Regions from separate parts of the Vibrio sp. T3Y01 genome, predicted to be linked through region 3. Evidence: predicted binding sites of a transcription regulator. Region 3 holds the regulator's gene; each other region holds the start of a gene.
What was found. The regulator MetJ, encoded in region 3, represses methionine synthesis genes. The targets are predictions, from matches to a motif close to TTAGACNTNTANANGTCTAA.
Positions count from the first base shown of each region.

Region 1: a site for MetJ is predicted at 1,128-1,147, ahead of metA (homoserine O-succinyltransferase). Genes of this name have one in related genera too.
Region 2: a site for MetJ is predicted at 1,382-1,401, ahead of metE (5-methyltetrahydropteroyltriglutamate--homocysteine S-methyltransferase). Genes of this name have one in related genera too.

Region 1 covers NZ_VTXJ01000008.1:70,105-72,379, forward strand. The annotation lists gene F0232_RS10780 (DUF3859 domain-containing protein) at 36-458, opposite strand; gene F0232_RS10785 (AAA family ATPase) at 537-905, opposite strand; gene metA (homoserine O-succinyltransferase) at 1,171-2,112, shown strand.
Region 2 covers NZ_VTXJ01000005.1:239,307-241,581, reverse strand. The annotation lists gene metE (5-methyltetrahydropteroyltriglutamate--homocysteine S-methyltransferase) at 1-1,191, opposite strand, end outside; gene F0232_RS07905 (LysR substrate-binding domain-containing protein) at 1,473-2,275, shown strand, end outside.
Region 3 covers NZ_VTXJ01000021.1:15,453-17,727, reverse strand. The annotation lists gene F0232_RS19205 (malic enzyme-like NAD(P)-binding protein) at 1-506, shown strand, start outside; gene metJ (met regulon transcriptional regulator MetJ) at 688-1,008, opposite strand; gene F0232_RS19195 (O-succinylhomoserine (thiol)-lyase) at 1,217-2,275, shown strand, end outside.

The sequences.
Region 1 (2,275 bases), on a different contig from region 3:
TTTTTTGTAGTTCAAATTTGTCTAGAAGTTCGAGGCTAAAACCCCCTGCGCTTCCAGAACTGGCCTTCGTCTTTTGCTACTAGGTCGAATGTCTTGTCTGCGATGATGTTGCCTTTGAGTTCGACCGTCATGCGCCATTTACCAATCTTGTTTGAGACTGGCGCCCAAATGGTGTCGCCTAGGTAGAAATCCCAATCGTTATTGCCGACGTACTCTTCACCATCGAACGGCTCAAGCACTTCGCCTTTGTCAGTTGTGATATCCGGGTGATAAATGCAGTAACGGATTTTTTCGCCTTTGGCTTTTTTGATATTCAAGATATAGCCAAACTCGACGTCGATTTCAGCGTCAACGGTGGTGGTAAACTCTTGTATTTTAGGTAGGTCTTTAGACTTAGAATCCCACGTGGTGTAAATACCGTAAGAAGTCATCTCTACGACGACAGAGCGTTTTGCCATTTCAATCGTTACCTTGGAATTGTTTTGTTAGTTTAATACGAGGGGTTACCCAGTCTATAGAGTGACATCAGAGTAGAGCTACTCTTGCCAATCTCTCGCCATGCGCTTGAGCACTGATGGTTCAATGTCGTGAATAGTGCCGTAGTTCTCTCGGCAAACTTCAATCACTAAATCCGCCTTGTATTTAAGCGCGAGTTGGCGATAAGCCTTCATTTCCCAGTGCTTGATGAAGGTATTCGATACAACGACATCTTTCCCTTTCTTAAGGCCATTTTCAGCGGTGTTTTGGCACCACTCATGGGCCTGTTGTAGCTGTTTGGGGTCAAAACAGTACTCACCTTGCTCATTAACAAAATACATATCAGCTTCGACATGCAAGGCGTCATAAGTTTTTGCTTTTGTTGACTTACCCGAACCTGGCAGCCCTCGAATGAGTATTAACTTCATTGATGTTTTTCGGCTTAAATCAAAAACATGAGTTTATCGTAAATAGTAGAGTGTTGCTCTTATTACTGCCGATATCAGCAATCAATCACACTTGTACATTGTCTATGCATTGTTAAACAGAGGCAATAACCATAAGGCGACTAAGTGCTCTCTTGATAAAAACACAAATAATTTACAACTATCCATTTTGTATATCGACAAGCGCATCAAACTATTATAGATTTAGAAGTATAGACGTCTACATATCTAGCTTAGGGAGAAAGCTGTGCCTATTCGCATTCCAGACCAATTGCCAGCGAGCGATGTTCTTCGTGAAGAAAACATCTTTGTTATGCCGCTATCAAGAGCATCGACACAGGAAATCCGTCCACTTCGAGTCTTGATCCTCAACCTAATGCCGAAGAAGATTGAAACCGAGACTCAATTCTTACGCCTACTATCCAATAGCCCGTTGCAAGTGGATGTTGAGCTGCTTCGAATCGATGATCGTCCAAGTAAAAATACACCGACCGAGCACTTGGATAACTTTTACCGTCAATTTGAGATGGTCAAAAACCGTAACTTTGATGGACTGATCATCACTGGTGCGCCACTGGGCTTGGTTCAGTTTGAAGATGTTATCTACTGGGACCACCTAAAAACCATCATGGAGTGGGCTAACAAGCACGTTACCTCGACTCTCTATGTGTGCTGGGCTGCTCAAGCGGGCCTGAAACTGCTGTATGACTTACCGAAGCGTACTCGTAAAGAGAAGCTGTCTGGCGTTTACAACCACGAGATTCACAACCCTTACCACCCTATTCTTCGTGGTTTTGATGACACCTTCTTAGCGCCACACTCTCGTTATGCGGATTTCTCGCCAGAGTATCTAGCAGAGCATACCGACCTTGATGTGCTTGCAACTTCAGATGTCGCTGGTGTGTATCTAGCATCAACCAAAGACAAGCGAAACGTATTTGTGACTGGTCACCCTGAATACGATGCACATACACTTCACAATGAATACATCCGTGATTTAGGTGAAGGCATGGAGCCAGTCATCCCTATCAACTACTACCCGAACAATAACCCAGACAACAAACCGGTCGCGAGCTGGCGCAGCCACGGTCACTTACTGTTCTCAAACTGGCTAAACTACTGCGTTTACCAACAAACGCCTTACGATTTGGATCACTTCAGCGAAGAGAACTTCACCAAAGACGATTAACTATTCGCTATTTAGTCAGTAAAAGAAAGCTGCGTACAATAAACTGTTGATTCGTTTAACGATGAAAACAAGCCAGTTGTACGCAGTTTTTTTATGGAGAGTGGGTCGCATTCCACCATAGATTTACCACCTTATGTTTATCAATCTCATATGATTGTCTGGT
Region 2 (2,275 bases), on a different contig from region 3:
GCTATAAGTCTCACACGCTAAGATGGCATTTTGATCTCCGTCTAGCGCGGCACCCAATAAGCTCACCTCCGTCACTTTCTGTTTCGCGAAAGCAAACCAGCTTTTCACTTCGTTGCTAAGCGAATCTTCTAGCTCTAAATCAACCGGGCTGTGTAGCAGCGAACATGAGCTCGCCACCCAAAGCTTATCGCCTAACTTCTCTTTCACCGGTTGCAGTTTCGCTAGTTGAGTCGCTAAGTCTGCTCGCCAAACATTGCGTCCGTTGATCACACCAGCAGACAACACCCACTCCGCCGGTAATTGACTAACGACTTCATCAAGCTGCTGTGGCGCTGCAGCTAGATCGATATGCAGCCCGTTAACCGGTAGTTTGACGATTTTGTCTAAAGTATCTGTCACCGAGTCGAAGTACGTGGTTAATAGCAGTTTCACTTCCCCTTGAATAACTTGGTATGCCAGTTTAAATGAATCAGCCCATTGTTTTTCAAGCTCGAGGGCAAGAATTGGCTCATCAATTTGAACCCACTCAACCCCCAACTTGGCAAGCTTCGCCAAAATCGCTTGGTAGGCAGTCAGCAAGCGGGGCAACAAGGTTAAGCGGTCGAAGCCCTCTTCTACCTCTTTCCCTAAGTACAAGTAAGACAGTGGACCAAGAAGGACAGGCTTCACTTTATGCCCTGCTTGAACGGCTTCATTCACTTCATCAAACAATTGTGGCCAGCTCACCTCAAACGAATCATCTTTACTGAACTCAGGAACGATGTAGTGATAGTTGGTATTGAACCACTTGGTCATATCTGACGCCGCTGCACCGTTTTTCGTGCCTTCAGAAGCATGTTTCCCACCACAACAAGCAGCTTCAATTTGTGATTGCCCACGTCCCACTCGGAACAAGGTATCTAAATCAGGAAAAGCTTTCTCCTCTTCGCTACCACCAGCATGACGCTTTGGTACATGCCCCAATAGCAAAGTCGTTGTCAGTACATGGTCGTACCATGCGAAGTCACCCGCAGTTGCAAAGCTAAGATTCGCATCAGCTTGTACATTCCAGTTACGATTTCTCAGCTCGCTACCTAACTGTTTGAGTTCTGATTGGTTGATTTCACCACGCCAGTATTTTTCGAGTGTGAATTTCAGTTCGCGCTTTTCACCGATACGTGGGTAGCCAAGAATATGCGTTGTTGTCGTCATGAACCTGTTCCTTATTCAATAATTGTTAGTTTCTTTTCAGATTGCCTATTGTGCTCTTTCTTTTATAAAAAGGCGTCTGGATGGCTAAACTATCTACCGAATCGAATCGCTGAACAACGTCCAAATATTCATCTTGTTTATTAAAAATATTCATCATCAGCGAGTCAGAGATGAATATAGTTAAATCCATCTGGACATCTAGACGTTTACAAATGATAAAAAAACCCGTAGGGTGATTATTAAGAAATATTGAATTAGCTTAGGGAATATGAGGAATACTCATGATAGAGCTTAAACATCTGCGAACATTGACGACCTTGAGAGATAGCGGTTCGCTCACAGCAACAGCAACCTCTCTACACCTGACTCAGTCGGCACTTTCTCATCAATTGAAGGATCTAGAGGCACGTATTGGTGGGCAGTTGTTCCTGCGCAAAACTCGGCCAGTAAAGTTCACCTCAGAGGGGGAGATCTTGCTTAAGCTCGCTGATGAGATTCAACCAAGAATCGCTAAAGCAGAGAATGAGTTGGCGAGCCTCAAAGAGGACGTGAATGGGCGTCTGCATATGGCGATCGAGTGTCACTCATGCTTCCAATGGTTAATGCCTGCATTGAAAGAGTATCAAGTCGCTTGGCCAAGCGTGACTCTAGATTTCTCGTCCGGTTTTGGCTTTGAACCGCTACCCGCGCTAATGGCCGGCGAGTTGGATTTAGTGATCACCTCAGACATTCAACCTCGCTCTGAGATCCACTATGAGCCACTTTTCGATTTCGAGATGCGTTTGATCACGGCGATTAACTCTCCTTTGGCCGAGAAACCAAGCATTGATCCGCAAGATCTTAGCGATCTCACGATGCTTTCCTACCCAGTTCAAAAGCAGCGTCTAGATGTGGTGAAACACTTCTTGCAACCTGCAGGTATTGAACCGAAGAAGTGGAAGCAGGCAGACAACACCTTGATGTTAGTGCAAATGGTATCAGCAGGGTTAGGGGTCGCAGCCTTGCCAAACTGGGCAATCAGCGAGTTTTCAAGACAGGGATTAATTGCTAGTAAGCCTCTAGGTAAAGGGCTTTCAAGAAGGCT
Region 3 (2,275 bases):
CGCTTGAAGATGTTATCGAAGGTGCTGACCTATTCTTGGGCGTATCGGGTCCTAACCTGCTTCCAGCTGAAGCACTAACATTAATGGCTGATAAGCCAGTTGTGTTTGCATGTTCAAACCCAGATCCAGAGATCAAGCCAGAGCTTGCTCACGAAGTTCGTTCTGACCTTATTATGGGTACAGGCCGCAGTGATTACCCTAACCAAGTAAACAACGTACTTTGTTTCCCATTCATTTTCCGTGGTGCACTTGATGTGCGTGCAAGCGAAATCAATGACGAAATGAAGCTAGCAGCGGTTAAAGCGATTCGTGAACTAGCGAAAGAAGAAGTGCCAGCGGAAGTATTAAAAGCAGCGGGTGAGACGTCACTTGAGTTCGGCAAGGGTTACATCATTCCTAAGCCAATGGACCCACGTCTACTTCCTCGCGTAGCGAAAGCAGTAGCAGAAGCGGCCGTTGAATCTGGCGTTGCGCGTATCGAGATGCCTGCTAACTATATGGCATAGCAGCATATGGCGTAGTCGCTTGTTATAGCGGTTGCTCCATAGAGCACAAATAATAAAAAACCGACTCATCTGGAGTCGGTTTTTTTTATGTCTCTTATTCACAGAATACTGATAAGACGAATCAGTAATGTGAACATTCAGCTAAAGCGAATCAATATTGAAGGCAGTGACTGAGTTATTGTTATTCTTCGTCAAACGCTTCGAACTCGATGCCCATCTCTGTCATCAGTTTTTTCACTTCAGCAGGAATATCATCTGGGCGGTCTTTACGAAGGTCTTCATCTGTTGGCAGTGGTTGGCCTGTGTACGCATGTAGAAAAGCTTCACACAGTAGCTCACTGTTTGTTGCATGGCGCAGGTTGTTGATCTGGCGGCGAGTACGCTCGTCAGTAAGCACTTTTAGCACTTTTAAAGGGATAGAAACTGTAATCTTCTTTACTTGTTCGCTTTTCTTTCCATGCTCAGCATATGGGCTTATGTATTCACCATTCCAGTCGGCCATTGCGTACCTTCATCACTTTAGTTGTTAGATTAAATTAATAGTGGTGATTTTAGCGGGATTTACCGCCATAAGCAAAGACATATAGACGTCTAGAAGTGTTGACGTCTCACGTTTATGAAAGTAAAGTGAATAACATATATCTAACACAGCCGCAAAATGCCGACAAGCAGCTGTGACTCTCAGACGCAAAACTTGTAAGGAAGCACCTATGAGCAGCCGGAAGCCAGCAACAATCGCAGTACGTACTGGTATCGAGTCAGACACGCAACACCATGCCGTTGTCCCACCTATTTATCTTTCGACTAACTATGGTTTTCCCGCTTTTGGTGAAGTGCCAAAGTACGATTACACCCGTTCAGGTAACCCAAACCGCGGTTTATTAGAAACGGCACTGTTTGAGCTTGAATCGGGCAAAGGTGCAGTGGTTACTAACTGCGGTACTTCTGCACTTAACTTATGGGTTTCCGCTTTCTTAGGCAGTGATGATCTGATTGTCGCACCACACGACTGCTATGGTGGTACTTACCGTCTGTTTAACACTCGCTCACTAAAAGGTGACTTCAAAGTTCTGTTTGTTGATCAATCGGATCAAGCGGCACTGGATGCGGCGATCGCGCTTAAGCCAAAGTTGATCTTAATTGAAACACCATCGAATCCTTTAGTTCGTGTAGTTGATATTGCAGAAACTTGCCGTAAAGCGAAAGAGGTTGGTGCTCTGGTTGCTGTCGACAATACATTTTTGACACCAGTGTTCCAAAAGCCTTTAGAGCTGGGTGCGGATTTTGTTATCCACTCAACTACTAAATATATCAACGGACATTCAGATGTGATTGGTGGTGTGGTGATCACTAAAACAGAAGAGCACGCTGAAGAGCTAGCATGGTGGGGTAACTGTATTGGTGCGACCGGCACACCATTTGATAGCTACATGACACTACGTGGCATTCGTACGTTAGGTGCTCGTATGCGAGTTCACGAAGAGAGTTCACGTGAAATTCTAGCGTCTCTGCAGCAGCAAGATCTCGTTGGTACTATTTACCACCCAAGCCTTCCTGAACACCCAGGTCATGATATCGCGAAGAAGCAGCAGTCTGGCTTTGGTTCAATGCTGAGTTTTGAGTTTGCGGGCTCATTCGAGGCGCTTAAGTACTTTGTCGATAAGTTAGAGCTGTTCTCTTTGGCGGAGTCGCTGGGCGGTGTTGAAAGCTTGATTTGTCACCCTGCGTCGATGACGCACCGTGCGATGGGTGAAGAAGCACTGGCAGAA